One region of the Kitasatospora sp. NPDC056731 genome, then DNA from elsewhere that is predicted to be linked to it. Evidence: riboswitches for the same ligand, from Rfam matches in the RefSeq annotation. Region 1 holds a riboswitch; each other region holds the start of a gene.

Region 1 (4,688 bases):
ACCGCCTCGTCGTCGTGCTCCCAGGCGTGCAGGCGCCAGCCCGGGACCGCACCGCCGTCCCTGGCCTCCACCAGGCCGACCAGCAGTGCCTGCCCCCACGCCTTGGCGGCGGCGCCGACCGTCATGGCCAGCGCCCGACCCGCCGCACGGGCGTCGTCGGGCAGCAGCTCGCCCCGCTTGTCGACCTCTTCCAGGTCTCCCGCCCAGCGGGCGATCCGGACGGCGTCCACCAGCATCCGGCGGGCCAGCGGCGCCAGCTCGGCCGGCGCGGGGAAGCCCTCCGGTACGGGAACCCTCCCCCGACCGGGCGCCGCAGCGGGCCCTCGTCGGCGGGGTACCCCGGCCCCGCCCGGCTTGCCGGCGGCGGGCCGGTGGGCCGTACCGGGGAGACGGGTCACCGTCGCACCAGTACCGATCGTCGGAGGGAGCGGGGCATCACGGTCGCGCGGATTCCGAGACGTCACGTCGAGCAGTCTTCCCCTTGTACCGGCCTTCTGTCACATCCGGTTGGCTGTACGGACGGGCGGCCGTCGACGGCGCCTCCCCAAGATCGGGCAACAATCGGGCAACAGAGGCAAACCGCCTGGCCGGAAACAGGTGGCGGGGGCATGCCATCCCGGCTCAACCCTTGCGGCGGCGGTCGCGCTACCCGCCCGACCGGTCACACTCCGTGGCTGACGGGTGAGGTCCGGGTTTCGTACAGAGGCCCTGTCGGTGTGACTTCTCGTGCGGGGGGGCTGGGTTCAGAGAAGGGGGGTGAGCCAGCGGCGGAGGAGTTCGGTGTAGTGGGTGGGGGCGGAGTTCCAGAGGGTGGTGTGGTCGGCGCCCGGGAAAGGCCGGAGGCTGACCACGCCGGGGCGGGCGGCGGCGAGGCGCTCGGCGGCGCGGAACGGGGCGACCTGATCGTCGGGGCTGTGCAGGAGGAGGGTGGGGACGCGCAGGTCGGCACCCTCGGCGATGCGGCTGAAGTCGGCGAGGTCGACGCCGGTGCGGCCCTCGGCCGCGAGGGCGCCGAGCTCGGCGGCGGCGCCGGTGTAGCCGGCCCGGGCGGCGCCGCGGCGGGCGGTGGCGGGCAGGTCGAGGACCGGCGAGTCCAGGACGAGACCGCTGATGGCATGGGCCCAGGCGGAGCGGGAGGCCGTCTGGAGGGCCATGGTGGCGCCGAGGGACCAGCCGTACAGGATGACCCGGCCGGCGCCGCTGTCGAGGGCGAGCCGGACCGCCGACTCGACGTCGCGCCACTCGGTCTCGCCGAAGTGGCCGAGCCCGTCCGGCGAGGCGGGGGCGCCCTGGTCGCCCCGGTAGGTGACGGCGAGGGCGGGCAGGGCGAGGCGGTCGAGCACGGGGAGGACCGGGAGGGTCTGCTGCCGGTCGGCGCCGGGGCCGTGGACGAGGATCACCCAGGTGCCGCGTTTGCCGTCGAGGCGCCAGGCGGGGAGGGCGCCGAGTTCGCCGTCGGCGGCGGTGTCGGTGAAGGGGAGGCCGAGCGCCTCCGTGGGGTCGCCGAGGTGGACGCGGGGGGTGAAGCGGACCTCGGTGCCGGGAGTGAGGGTGCCCCGGTCGGCGCGGACGAGGCGGCGGGTGACACCGTTCTCGTCGCTGTGCAGGACGTCCTCGACGACGGCGTGGCCGTGGTCGTCCCACTCCACGGCCCAGCGGCCGGGGCGCAGGCTCTCGGGGCGGCGGTTGAAGGTGATCCGGCCCGCGGCGAGGCTCCGCACCAGGACGGGGCCCGACTCCCGGACGGCGCTCGCCGGGTGGACCAGCCGTTCGGAGGCCCGACGGCCGATCACCAGGACGGCGGCCCCGGCGCCGACGACGGCGGCCGCCACGACGGCCGCGGTTCCCCAACGCATATCGCTCCCCGCTCTGCTGGTCTTGGCTGGTCTTGGACCGGACGGTGTCCGGGCGGTGTCCGGGCGCTGCTCGGACGGTGTTCGGGCACCAGTTCACCGGGGGGCCGCGCGGGCGGCCACCGGGCTGGGCCGTCCGGGTCACGGCGGGGCGTCGGGCGGGGCGGGCCTCGGGCGGGCGGGGCGTCGGGCGGGGCGGGCGAGAACGGCACCGGCGACGGGGCTCCGAGGTGTGACCAACCCCTCCGTGACCTCGGTTGACTCCCGGTTCGGCCGCGTGATGGGATCCTGGGGCCAAACGGAGGCATGCAGAGGAAGCCGGTGCGAGTCCGGCGCGGTCCCGCCACTGTCACCGGGGAGCACGCTCGGAACATTGCCACGGCGGACCGTCAGAAGCCGCTGGAAGGCCCGGGGGTGCGTCCGACCCGGAAGCCAGGAGACTCTCGCCCCCGGTACGTCGATCCAGGGCGCGGACCCTGAGTGAGGACACGCACGCGATGCAGGCTGCCCCGACCCGCCGGACCCCACGCGGCCTTCCGCCGAACCCGCCGTGCGCCCGCTGACCCGCGCCGCCGCGTTCGCGCTCGGCGCCGCCGCGGGCTTCGCCGCGGACGCCCGCTTCGCCGACCCCCGGCGCGGCCACCCGGTGGCCGTGTTCGGCGGCGCGGCGACCCGGCTGGAGCGGCGGGTGTGGCAGGACGACCGGGTGGCCGGCGCCGGGTACACGGCGCTGTGCGTGGGCGCGGTCGCGGCCGGCGCGGTGGCCCTGGACCGTACGGTGGGCCGGCGTCCGCTGGGCCGGGCCGCGCTGGCGGCCGCCGCTACCTGGACGGTGCTGGGCGGCACCTCGCTGACCCGGGAGGCGCGCACCATCGGCCGGTCGCTGGCCACGGGCGACCTGACGGCCGCGCGGGAACGGCTGCCGCACCTGTGCGGGCGGGATCCGAGCACGCTGGACGGGCCGCAGATCGCCCGCGCGGTGGTCGAGTCGGTCGCCGAGAACACGGCGGACGCCGTGGTGAACGCGCTGGTCTGGGGCACGCTGGCGGGCACGCCGGGGCTGCTGGCGTTCCGCGCGGTGAACACGCTGGACGCGATGGTCGGCCACCGCTCGCCGCGGTACGCCCGGTTCGGCTGGGCCTCGGCCCGGCTGGACGACGTGGCGGGCTGGCCGGGCGCCCGGCTGACGGCGCTGCTCACGGTGGCCGCCGCGCCGCAGCCGAAAACGGCCTGGCGGGTCTGGCGGCGGGACGGTTCGGCGCACCCGAGCCCGAACGCGGGCCAGGCGGAGGCGGCCTTCGCGGGCGCGGTGGGCGTCCGGCTGGGCGGGACCCTCCAGTACGGGGAGCGGGTGGAGCACCGGCCGGTGCTGGGCGCGGAGTTGCGCCCGGTGACGGTGGACGACATCGAGCGGGCCTGCGTGCTCTCCCGGCGGGTGGGCGCGCTGGCCCTGGGTACGACGGTCGCGGGGCACGTCGCGCTGCGCTTGCTGATGACACGGTGGAGGGGAAGGGCATGAGCAACGCACTGCTGGTCGCCGGGACGACCTCGGACGCGGGCAAGAGCGTGGTGACCGCGGGCATCTGCCGCTGGCTGGCCCGGCAGGGGGTGCGGGTCGCGCCGTTCAAGGCGCAGAACATGTCGCTGAACTCCTTCGTCACCGCCGACGGCGCCGAGATCGGCCGGGCGCAGGCGATGCAGGCGCAGGCGGCCCGGGTGGAGCCGGAGGCGGCGATGAACCCGGTGCTGCTGAAGCCGGGCGCGGACGGCCGCAGCCAGGTGGTGCTGCTGGGCCGGCCGGTCGCCGAGGTGGGCGCGCTGGACTACCGCGAGCGCAAGCCCGTCCTGCTGGAACGGTCGCTGGAGTGCCTGGCGGATCTGCGCCGCCGCTACGAGGTGGTGGTCTGCGAGGGCGCCGGTTCGCCCGCCGAGATCAACCTGCGGGACCGGGACATCGCCAACATGGGCCTGGCGACGGCCGCCGGGCTGCCGGTGGTGGTGGTCGGGGACATCGACCGCGGCGGCGTCTTCGCGGCGATGTACGGGACGCTGGCGCTGCTGTCGGCGCAGGACCAGCGGCACGTGGCGGGCTGGTTCGTCAACAAGTTCCGCGGCGACGCGCGGCTGCTGGCGCCCGGCCTGGAGATGCTGCACGGGCTGACCGGCCGTCCGGTGCTCGGCACCCTGCCGATGCTGCCGGGCCTGTGGCTGGACGCCGAGGACTCGCTGGACCTGTCCACGGTGGTGGACCGGGTCGACGGCCGCGGCCCGCTCGGGGCGGACGTGCTGCGGGTGGCCGTGGTGCGCTTCCCCCGGCTGTCGAACTTCACCGACCTGGACGCGCTGGCGCAGGAGCCCGGCGTGCTGGTGCGCTGGGTGACCCGGCCGGAGGAACTGGCCGACGCCGACCTGGTGGTGCTGCCCGGCACCCGGGCCACCGTGGCCGACCTGGCCTGGCTGCGCGAACGCGGCCTGGAGCCGGCGCTGAAGGCGCGGACGGCGGCCGGGCTGCCGGTCCTCGGGGTGTGCGGCGGCTACCAGATGCTGGCGCGCGGGATCGAGGACGAGGTGGAGTCCGGGGCCGGCTCGGTCGAGGGCCTGGGCCTGCTGCCGACGCACGTGCGGTTCGGCGCCGAGAAGGTGCTGGCGCGGCCGGTCGGCACGGCGTACGGGCAGCGGGTCGAGGGGTACGAGATCCACCACGGGGTGGTGGCCGTGGAGGGGGGCGAGCCGTTCTTCTCCGATGACGACGGGCGCGGCCTGGACGGCTGCCGGGTCGGCCCGGTGTGGGGCACGACCTGGCACGGCGCGCTGGAGAACGACGGCTTCCGTCGT
Region 2 (4,688 bases), on a different contig from region 1:
GTAGAACCGTACCGACCGGCGCCCGGCAGGCTGCTCCTGCCGGGCGCCGACGTTTTCCCCACCCAGGTAATAGGCTGGACGCAATCAGCCCGTTACCGACCTTTTGGAAGGACCTCCGTGGAGCTCGCCTCGTACGCCGATCTCGCCGTTCGGCTGGTGAACACCGAGGAGCCCGAACGCGGCACCGACACGCTGACGTCCGTGGACGCGGTGCGCGGCCTGTTCTCCGACTCCTCGCGGGCCGCCGCACAGGCCGACGAGTCCGACCTGCCCCGGCTGCGGGCGGTGCGGACCAGGCTGCGCGGGGTCTTCGAGGCCGCCGCCGAGGGCGACGAGATCCGGGGCGTCGACCTGCTGAACAGCCTGCTAATGGAGTACCCGGTCAGCCCGCTGGTCTCCGGGCACGACTACCTGGACGACGCCGGCCGGCCGCGCTGGCACCTTCACCTGGCCGACAACTCGCCGACCGCCACCGCGCACTTCAGCGCGGTCGCCTGCATGGGCCTGGCCGTCCACCTGACCGAACTGGGCGCCGACCGGCTCGGCATCTGCCAGGCCGCGCCCTGCCGCAACGCCTACCTGGACACCTCGACCAACCGCTCCCGCCGCTACTGCTCGGACCGCTGCGCGACCCGCGCCAACGTCGCCGCGTACCGGGCCCGCAAGCGCCAGGAGGCCGAGGCCGCGGCACTCGGCGCCGCCGGCTAGGCCGGGCCTGGCAGACAGAGCAGGGCCCAGGGGGTCAGAGCTGCTCCGCCCAGACGCCCAGGCGGCGGGCCAGGCCCGGCACCCGGGCCAGCCGGGTGCTCAGCAGCAGCCGCTCCAGCCGCCGCCCCGGCGCCAGCCAGGCCGGGCGCGGGCGCAGCCGCAGCAGCACCCGGCCGAGCACCAGTTCGTCCGGGACCGGGCCGTAGCTGCGGCTGTCGCTGTCCACCGGCCGGTTGTCGGACAGCAGCCACCAGCCCCTCGGACGCCGCTCGGCGGCCCGCTTCACCACCAGCAGGTCCTGCTGGAAGGGGTGCCGGAAGAGCACCACCGCGCCGGGCCGGATCGGCGCGCCGTAGCGCACCAGCAACTGGTCGCCCTCGCGCAGGGTCGGGACCATCGACGGGCCCGCCACGTCGACCAGCCCGAACGGCACCGCGCCGCCGCCCCGGCCCCGCCCCCGGGGTTCCGTGCCCGCCGGTTCCGTGCCCGCTGGTTCCGTGCTCCGCGCCACGACTCCTCCTCCCGGACCGACCGGTCCCAGTCTGCCGTACGGACCGTCACCCCGTTCGATCCGTTCGATGTCCGGATTACCCCGGTTCCGGGTCCGCCTTTTGCCCTAGGCCCACCGCCCGATCGCGAAACCCCGGGGGCGGAAGGGTAATCTCGGGCGCGGGAAGACGATCTAAGGAAGGACTCCCATGTTCTCTCGTCTGTTTGCACCGCGCGCCACCGCCCACGCCCACTGTGACCTGCCCTGCGGCGTGTACGACCCGGCGCAGGCCCGGATCGAGGCCGAGTCGGTCAAGGGCACCCAGGAGAAGTACCAGGCCAACGAGGACCCGGCTTTCCGCACCCGCGCCCTGATCATCAAGGAGCAGCGTGCCGAGGCCGTCAAGCACCACATCTCGGTGCTGTGGAGCGACTACTTCAAGGCCCCGCACTTCGAGAAGTACCCGCAGCTGCACCAGCTGATCAACGACACCCTGAAGGCCGCCTCGGCCGCCAAGGCGTCCACCGACCCCGCCACCGGCCAGGCCCTGCTGGACCTGATCGCCGAGGTCGACAAGATCTTCTGGGAGACCAAGCAGGCCTGAGCCTGACGCGTCGCCACCCGACCGCCCCCGTCCGCGAGCCCGGACGGGGGCGGTCGTGCGTTCACGCCCCATCCGAGCCCGGTAAGGGTTGCCTAGCCTGAGTGGCTGTTATGCTGCCAGGGCGTCCGAGGGGGAAGTCCGGTGTGAATCCGGCGCTGACCCGCAACGGTGAGCACGGCCCCCGGGGCCGCGCCAGCCCGATCGCCCCCGGCCGCTGAACTCCCGACAACTCGCCGTGGACTGCGAGGGGATGGCGCCCGGGCCCGCGCCCGACCGGTGCCGCCCCCGCGCACCCGCGGCCCGAGGCAAGGCGCACCGTGAGCAGCACCGCAGTCGCGGGCAGTGGCGCAACGAGCCCGCCCGACCGCCGAATACCCGCCCTCCCGCTCGCCGTCGGCCTGGCCGCCGCCCTGCTGCTCTCGCTGCTCTGCGGCGTGGCGCTGGGCGCCTCCGGGATCGGCCTGCCCCGCGTCCTGCGGCTGCTGGCCGCCGGGCTGACGGGCGGACGGCTGGAGGCGGAGGAGGCCGCCGCCTACGCGATCGTCTGGGAGATCCGGCTGCCGCGCGCCGTGCTGGCCGCCGTGGTCGGCGCCGGGCTGGCCGCCACCGGGGTCGCCGTCCAGGCCCTGGTGCGCAACGCGCTGGCCGACCCGTTCGTGCTCGGCATCTCCTCCGGCGCGGCCGTCGGCGCCAACGCGGTACTGCTGCTCGGCGCCTTCGCCTCGCTCGGGGTGTGGGCGATCTCGGCCTCCGCGTTCGGCTCCGCGCTGGTCGCCATGGTGCTGGTCTACCTCGCGGCGCGGACGGCCTACGGGCTCACCCCGCTGCGGCTGGTGCTCACCGGCACCGCGCTCTCCTACGGCTTCTCCGCCGTCACCGCGCTGATGGTCTTCGCGGCCGCCCGCGGCGAGGCCGCCCGGGACGCCATGATGTGGCTGCTCGGCAGCCTCGGCGGCGCCACCTGGGGCTCGGTGCCGATCGCCGCCGCCACCGTGCTGGCCGGCCTGGCGTACCTGGCCTGCGCCGCCGGCCGGCTGGACGCGCTCGCGATGGGCGACGAGACGGCTGCCTCGCTGGGCGTGGACCCGGACCGGCTGCGCCGCGAGCTGTTCGTGGTGACCGCCGCCGTCACCGGCACGGTGGTGGCCGTCAGCGGGGCGATCGGCTTCGTCGGGCTGATGGTGCCGCACCTGGCCCGGATGCTGGTCGGCGCCGGGCACCGCCGGGTGCTGCTGGTCGCGCCGCTCGCCGGGGCGCTGCTGCTGGTCTGGGTGGACATCGTCTCGCGCACCCTGCTGGCGCCCGCCGAACTGCCCGTCGGGGTGGTCACCGCGGTGCTCGGGGTGCCCTGTTTCCTGCTGCTGATGCGCCGTCGCGGCTATTCCTTCGGAGGCCGCTGATGGATCTCGCCCTGGACTCCGTCTCGGTCGAGCTGGCCGGCGCCCGGCTGGTCCACGACGTCGCCCTGGACGCCGCCGCCGGGCAGGTGGTCGGACTGATCGGACCGAACGGCAGCGGCAAGTCGACGCTGCTGCGCTGCGTCTACCGGGCGCTGCGGCCGGCCGCCGGGGCCGTCCTGCTGGACGGCACGGACCTGCACGCGCTGACCGCGCGCGAGGCCGCCCGGCGGGTGGCCGCGCTCCCCCAGGAGCACTCCGCCGAGTTCGACTTCACGGTGGCCGAGGTGGTCGCCATGGGCCGGCTGCCGCACCGGCGCGGCCTGGGCGGCCCGGGCGCGGACGACCACTCCCGCTGCACCGAGGCGCTGCGCAAGGTCGGCGTCGAGCAGTTGGCCGGGCGGGGCTTCCTGAGCCTGTCCGGCGGCGAGAAGCAGCGGGTGCTGATCGCCCGCGCGCTGGTCCAGGAGCCCCGGCTGCTGGTGCTGGACGAGCCCACCAACCACCTGGACATCGCCCACCAGTTGGACGTCCTGGCGCTGGTCCGGGAAGCCGGCCCGACGGTGCTCACCGCGCTGCACGACCTCAACCTGGCGGCCGGCCACTGCGACCTGCTGTACGTGCTGCGGGCCGGCCGGATCGTCGCCTCGGGGCCGCCCGCCGAGGTGCTCCGACCCGCCCTGCTGGCCGAGGTGTTCGGCGTCCGGGCCACCCCCGTCCGGCACCCGGTGACCGGCGCCGTCCAACTGCTCTTCGACCGGATCTGACCCACCCCCCGAAGGAACCCCCGTGCGCACCAAGGCCGTTGCCATCACCGCCCTGCTCACCCTCGGGCTCACCGCCTGCGGCGCCGAGATCGCCCCGAGCGGCGACGCCACCGCCGCCTCCGCCCACTACCCGGTGACCGTGGAGAACTGCGGCACCAAGCTCACCTTCCCGCAGAAGCCCGCCCGGACGGTGACCAACGACGTCGGCATCACCGAGCTGATGCTCGCCCTCGGCCTGGCCGACCGGATGGCCGGCTACGTGATGCCCGACGACAAGGGCCGGGTCGACCAGGTCGCCTGGAAGGACGGCTACCAGCAGACCGCGTGGCTCTCCAAGAAGGAGATCACCAAGGAGATCGTGCTGGGCGCCAAGGCCGACCTGGTCTTCGCCGGCTGGCACTACGGCTTCGACGAGGGCCGCGGCTTCACCCCGCAGGCGCTGGGGGACCTCGGCATCCCCTCGTACGTGCTCAGCGAGTCCTGCCGCAGCGGCAAGGGCACCGAGCGCGGCGTGATGTCCCCGCTGGACGCGCTCTACACCGACCTGGCCAACCTCGGCGAGATCTTCGACGTCCGCGACCGGGCGGACAAGCTGGTCGCCGATTTCAAGACGCAGGTCGCCGCCGCCCCGCAGCCCGAGCGCCGGCCGTCCGTGTTCCTGTACGACAGCGGGCAGGACAAGCCGTACACCGCCGGGAAGTTCGCCGCGGCCGACGAGATCA
Region 3 (4,688 bases), on a different contig from region 1:
ACCGGGTCGACGGAAATGCCCTGGGCCAGGTGACGGTGATCCGCCGACCTGGCATTCGCCTTCCCTCGCCCGGCGGCGCCGAACATCACGCAACAGCCGTACCGCCGGTGCCCCGGCCCCCCTTCCGGAGGGGCCGGGGCACCAGTACGCCGCCGGAGATCAGGGGGCGGGGACGCCCGGCTGGGCGCCGGCGCCGAAGGACCAGCCCTCGACGTCGCCGGGTGCCGGGTTGTAGCTGCCCGCGCCGAGGTTGCTGTACGACCAGGGGCCGCCGTGCTGGGCGTGCCAGTACGACCAGTAGGCGCTGCCGGTGGGGTTGGTGCAGGTCGTCGGCAGGGCGTTGATGGTGCAGACGAAGCCCGGGTAGCGCGGGTGGAAGGTGTACGCGAACCCGGCGCCGGTCAGCGCGGCCAGGCCGCTGGCCGGGTCGCCGGGTGCGCAGCCGGTCTGGATGCCGCCGCCGACGGCGGTGGAGTCGACCACGACGGTGACGCCGGTGGTGCCGTCGCAGGCGGCGGCCTGCGCCTGCGGGGCTTGGACGGCGGAGGCGCCGAGCAGGCCGGCGGTGAGGGCAGCGGCGGCGGCGATCGAGCCGAGGGTGCGGCGGGCCGGGCGCGCGGGCGCCAGGGTGTCGGTCATCGGAGCTCTCCTCTCGGGGTCAGCGGGTGGTCAGTGGGTGGTCGCCGGGCAGGCCGGCACGGGCGCGTCCGGGCGGGCACCCGTGGCGGAGAGGGTGGCCAGCGGGGTGCCGGCCAGGCCGAGGACGGCCTGCGCGGTGGCCCGGGCGCCGGTGGCCGGGTTGAAGCCGGTCGCGTCGTAGGCGACCGCCCCGCGCACGCCCGGGTCGGCGGAGCAGCCCTGCTGGAGCTTGACCAGGCTGCTCCAGCCCTTGAGTCCGGCCCCGAAGCGTCCGCCGGCCAGCAGTGCCTGCGTGGCGAGGCCGGTGGTGTTGGCGTTGGACGCGGCGGCCCCGGCGGCCGGGAAGCCGCCGTCGGCGTTCTGGTGGGCGGTCAGCCAGCCGAGCCCGGCGTTGGCCTTGGCGGTGCGGCCGGTCGCGGCCAGGGCCTGGGCGGCGAGCGCGGTGGCGTCCGGGTCGCTGGTGCAGGTGGCCTGGCCGAAGGAGAGCGGGTAACCGCCGTCCGCGCACTGGCTGTTGGCGAGGAAGTCGACGGCGGCCGCCGGGGCGCCGCCGGCCGTGCGGTGCAGGGCGATCAGGGCCAGGGACTGGCCGAAGGCGTTGCTGTAGTCGCCCCACTGCGAGCGGTCGGAGAACCGGCCGTCGGCGGTCTGGAGGGAGCGCAGCCGGGCGGGCAGGTCGACGCCGCCGAAGGCCGTCGGGTTCCCGCCGCGTACCTCGACGGCGAGCAGCAGCTTGGCGGTCGCGCCCGCGTAGGCCTCGGTGGTGCCGTCGCCGAGGTAGCCGGTGATGATCTCGGGCTTGGCCAGCCAGGCGGTGGCCTTCGTGGCGGCCTGGTCGGAGCTGCGCGAGGCGGCGAAGGCCAGCACGGCGTCGATGGTCAGGCCCTGGTCGGGGTAGGCGGTGCCGTTGAAGACGGACTCGAAGTGGTCGCCGTCGACGAGCTGACGGGCCAGCCAGCCGCCGGCGGCGGCATCGGGGCGGATCGTCGGGGACGAGGTCGCGACAACAGGCGCGGCCTGGGCGGCAGCGGCCGCCGGGAGGACGGTGGCGAGCGCGAGGGCGGGTATCGCGAGCAGACCGAGAGTGCGGCGGAGCGTGGGCATGGGTGCCTTTCCGGGCCCGCACGCAGGGGCCCGGAGGACGGCGGCAACAGCCGGGCAGCCCTCGGAGCTCCGGCCCGCAGACCACGACGGGAGGAGGGGACGACACACCTCCGCCGCCGGGTACTCGGGCTCGCCGCCGGCGTGGAGCCGGCGGCCTACCGTTGCGGGTCAGCGCCGGATTCGAACCGGACTTCCCCCAGCGGCGGAGTCACAACTTGACGGCTCATCATGGCGATACGGAGAAGATCCGGTCAAGGGATCGTCCGCCACATCGCGCCGCGAACCGCTCGGACCGTCAGCGGTTGAGGAACTCCGGCGGGCGCTTCTCGGCGAAGGCCGCCATGCCCTCCTTCTGGTCCGCCGTGGCGAACGTGGCGTGGAACAGGCGCCGTTCGAAGCGGACGCCCTCGGCGAGCGTGGTCTCGTACGAGCGGTTGACGCTCTCCTTGAGCATGACCGCCGCCGGGGTGGACATCGCCGCGACGGTCTCGGCCACCGTCAGGGCCTCGGCCAGCAGCTGGTCCGCCGGGACGATCCGGGAGACCAGGCCGGCCCGCTCGGCCTCCTCGGCGCCCATCATCCGGCCGGTCAGGCAGAGCTCCATCGCCTTCGCCTTGCCGACCGCCCGGGTCAGCCGCTGCGAGCCGCCGATGCCGGGGATGACGCCGAGCTTGATCTCCGGCTGCCCGAACTTCGCGGTGTCCGCCGCCAGGAGGACGTCGCACAGCATCGCCAGCTCGCAGCCGCCGCCCAGCGCGTAGCCCGCCACGGCCGCCACGACGGGCTTGCGCAGCGCGGCGAAGCGGTCCCAGGCGGCGAACCAGTCGCCGAGGTAGGCGTCGACGAAGTCGAGGGACTGCATCTCCTTGATGTCGGCGCCGGCCGCGAAGGCCTTCTCCGAGCCGGTGATGACCAGGCAGCCGATCTCCGGGTCCCGGTCGAACTCCGTTGCCGCCTGCACGACTTCGTTCATCAGGAGGGTGCTGAGCGCGTTGAGCGCCTTGGGCCGGTCGAGCGTGATCAGCCCCACCCGGCCCTTGCGCTCGGCCAGGATCGTCTCGTAGCCGGTCACTTGCCGTCCTCCCTCAGGGTGGTGATGATCGCCGAGAAGTCCAGGCCGGCGCCGTCGTCGGCCTGCGCGAAGTCCGCGTACAGCTGTGCCGCCCTGCGTCCGAGTTCGGTGGGCAGGCCGGCGGCCTCGGCGGCTCCGGCGGCGAGGCCGAGGTCCTTGGCCATCAGGGCGGCGGCGAACCCGGCCGCGTAGTCGCGGTTGGCCGGGCTGGTCGGCACCGGCCCGGGGACGGGGCAGTTGGTGGTGAGCGCCCAGCACTGGCCGGAGGCGGTCGAGGCGACGTCGTAGAGGGCCTGGTGGCTGAGTCCGAGGCTCTCTCCGAGCACGAAGGCCTCGCTGACCGCGATCATCGAGATGCCCAGGATCATGTTGTTGCAGATCTTCGCGGCCTGCCCCGCTCCGGGGGGTCCGCAGTGCACGACCTTGCGGCCCATCGCCTCCAGCACGGGCCGGGCCGCCTCGAAGTCCGGCTCGGCGGCTCCGACCATGAAGGTGAGGCTGGCGGCCGTGGCGCCGACCACCCCGCCGGAGACCGGCGCGTCCACGGCCCGGTGCCCGGCGTGCACGGCGAGGTCGTGCGCCGCCCGGGCGTCCGCGACGTCGATCGTGGAGCAGTCGACGAAGAGCGTTCCCGGGCGGGCGGCGGGCAGCAGGTCCGCGTAGGCGGCCAGCACGTGCCGGCCGGCCGGCAGCATGCTGATGACGACGTCGGCCTCCCGCACCGCCTCGGTCGCGGACCGCGCCGGACGGACGCCGCTCTCCGTCCGGGACGCCCGCCGCAGTGCCTCGGGCGCCAGGTCGTAACCGGTCACGGTGTGTCCGGCCGTGGCGAGGTTGGCGGCCATCGGGCCGCCCATGTTGCCGAGTCCGATGAATCCGATGACTCCGTTGAATCCGTTGACTCCGTTGAATCCGTTGCGGTGGGTCACCAGCGCTCCAGGGGTGTGGTGGGGGCCAGGCCGAGTTCCCGGTCGCCGAGCGGGGCGAAGTAGCGGGCCACCGTGGCGGGCTCGACGGCGCTCAGCGTCGACGGGTTCCACCGCGGGGAGCGGTCCTTGTCGATCACCTGGGCGCGGATCCCCTCGGCCAGGTCCGGCGTGGAGAGCGCCGCGCAGGAGGTCCGGTACTCCTGGTCGAGGACGGCCTCCAGCGGGCCGAGGGTGCGGGCCCGGCGCAGGGCGGCGAGGGTGGCCTTCACGGCGGCGGGCGAGTTGGCGGCGATCCGGTCCGCGGCCTCCTTGGCCTCCGGTTCGCCGCTGTCCCGCAGGCGGTCGAGGATCTCCTCCACGGTGTCGGCCCCGTAGCAGTGGTCGATCCACGCCCGCCGACCGTCCAGCACGCCGGCCGGTGCGGGCCCGACGTTCCGTTCGAGGGCGTCGTGCACGGGGAGTTCGGCCAGGTCGTCCAGCAGCGCGGGCAGCCGCTCGGCCGGGACGAAGTGGTCGGCGAGGCCGCAGAGCAGCGCGTCCGCGGCGCCGACGGAGCCCGCGGTCAGGGCCAGGTGGGTACCCAGCTCGCCGGGGGCGAGGGCGAGCAGGTAGGTGCCGCCGACGTCGGGGACGAAGCCGATGCCGGCCTCGGGCATGGCGATGCGCGTGGTCTCGGTGACGATCCGGACGCTACCGTGGGCGGAGACCCCGACCCCGCCGCCCATCACGATGCCGCTCATGAGCGCGACGTAGGGCTTGGGGTAGCGGGCGATGCGGGCGTTGAGGCGGTACTCGTCGCGCCAGAACTCCTCCACCGCGCCCGGGTCCGCGCCGGTGGCGGCGCGGTGGATGGCGACGATGTCGCCGCCGGCGCAGAAGGCCCGCTCACCGGCGCCGGAGATGACCACGGTGTCGACCCGCTCGTCCTCCTCCCACGTGTCCAG

The links. A riboswitch is a leader RNA that binds a small molecule or an ion and turns the genes downstream of it on or off. The one in region 1 is predicted to bind cobalamin.
Region 2: it holds a riboswitch for cobalamin, as region 1 does, so the genes downstream of both, AB0R04_RS16845 (iron ABC transporter permease) here and AB0R04_RS07540 (cobalamin biosynthesis protein) in region 1, are expected to answer to the same signal.
Region 3: it holds a riboswitch for cobalamin, as region 1 does, so the genes downstream of both, AB0R04_RS26370 (prenyltransferase/squalene oxidase repeat-containing protein) here and AB0R04_RS07540 (cobalamin biosynthesis protein) in region 1, are expected to answer to the same signal.

What each region holds. Positions count from the first base shown of each region.
Region 1 covers NZ_JBFBNR010000005.1:205,472-210,159, reverse strand. Annotated here, with positions in the region: gene AB0R04_RS07550 (hypothetical protein) at 1-398, opposite strand, end outside; gene AB0R04_RS07545 (alpha/beta hydrolase) at 744-1,856, opposite strand; cobalamin riboswitch at 2,164-2,296, shown strand; gene AB0R04_RS07540 (cobalamin biosynthesis protein) at 2,404-3,372, shown strand; gene AB0R04_RS07535 (cobyric acid synthase) at 3,369-4,688, shown strand, end outside.
Region 2 covers NZ_JBFBNR010000014.1:13,871-18,558, reverse strand. Annotated here, with positions in the region: gene AB0R04_RS16865 (amino acid ABC transporter ATP-binding protein) at 1-4, shown strand, start outside; gene AB0R04_RS16860 (CGNR zinc finger domain-containing protein) at 118-708, shown strand; gene sodX (nickel-type superoxide dismutase maturation protease) at 743-1,105, opposite strand; gene sodN (superoxide dismutase, Ni) at 1,407-1,802, shown strand; cobalamin riboswitch at 1,891-2,030, shown strand; gene AB0R04_RS16845 (iron ABC transporter permease) at 2,174-3,202, shown strand; gene AB0R04_RS16840 (ABC transporter ATP-binding protein) at 3,202-3,966, shown strand; gene AB0R04_RS16835 (ABC transporter substrate-binding protein) at 3,989-4,688, shown strand, end outside.
Region 3 covers NZ_JBFBNR010000028.1:88,987-93,674, forward strand. Annotated here, with positions in the region: gene AB0R04_RS26360 (SMI1/KNR4 family protein) at 1-33, shown strand, start outside; gene AB0R04_RS26365 (flagellar hook-length control protein FliK) at 160-639, opposite strand; gene AB0R04_RS26370 (prenyltransferase/squalene oxidase repeat-containing protein) at 670-1,743, opposite strand; cobalamin riboswitch at 1,841-1,981, opposite strand; gene AB0R04_RS26375 (enoyl-CoA hydratase) at 2,039-2,815, opposite strand; gene mmsB (3-hydroxyisobutyrate dehydrogenase) at 2,812-3,744, opposite strand; gene AB0R04_RS26385 (enoyl-CoA hydratase/isomerase family protein) at 3,741-4,688, opposite strand, start outside.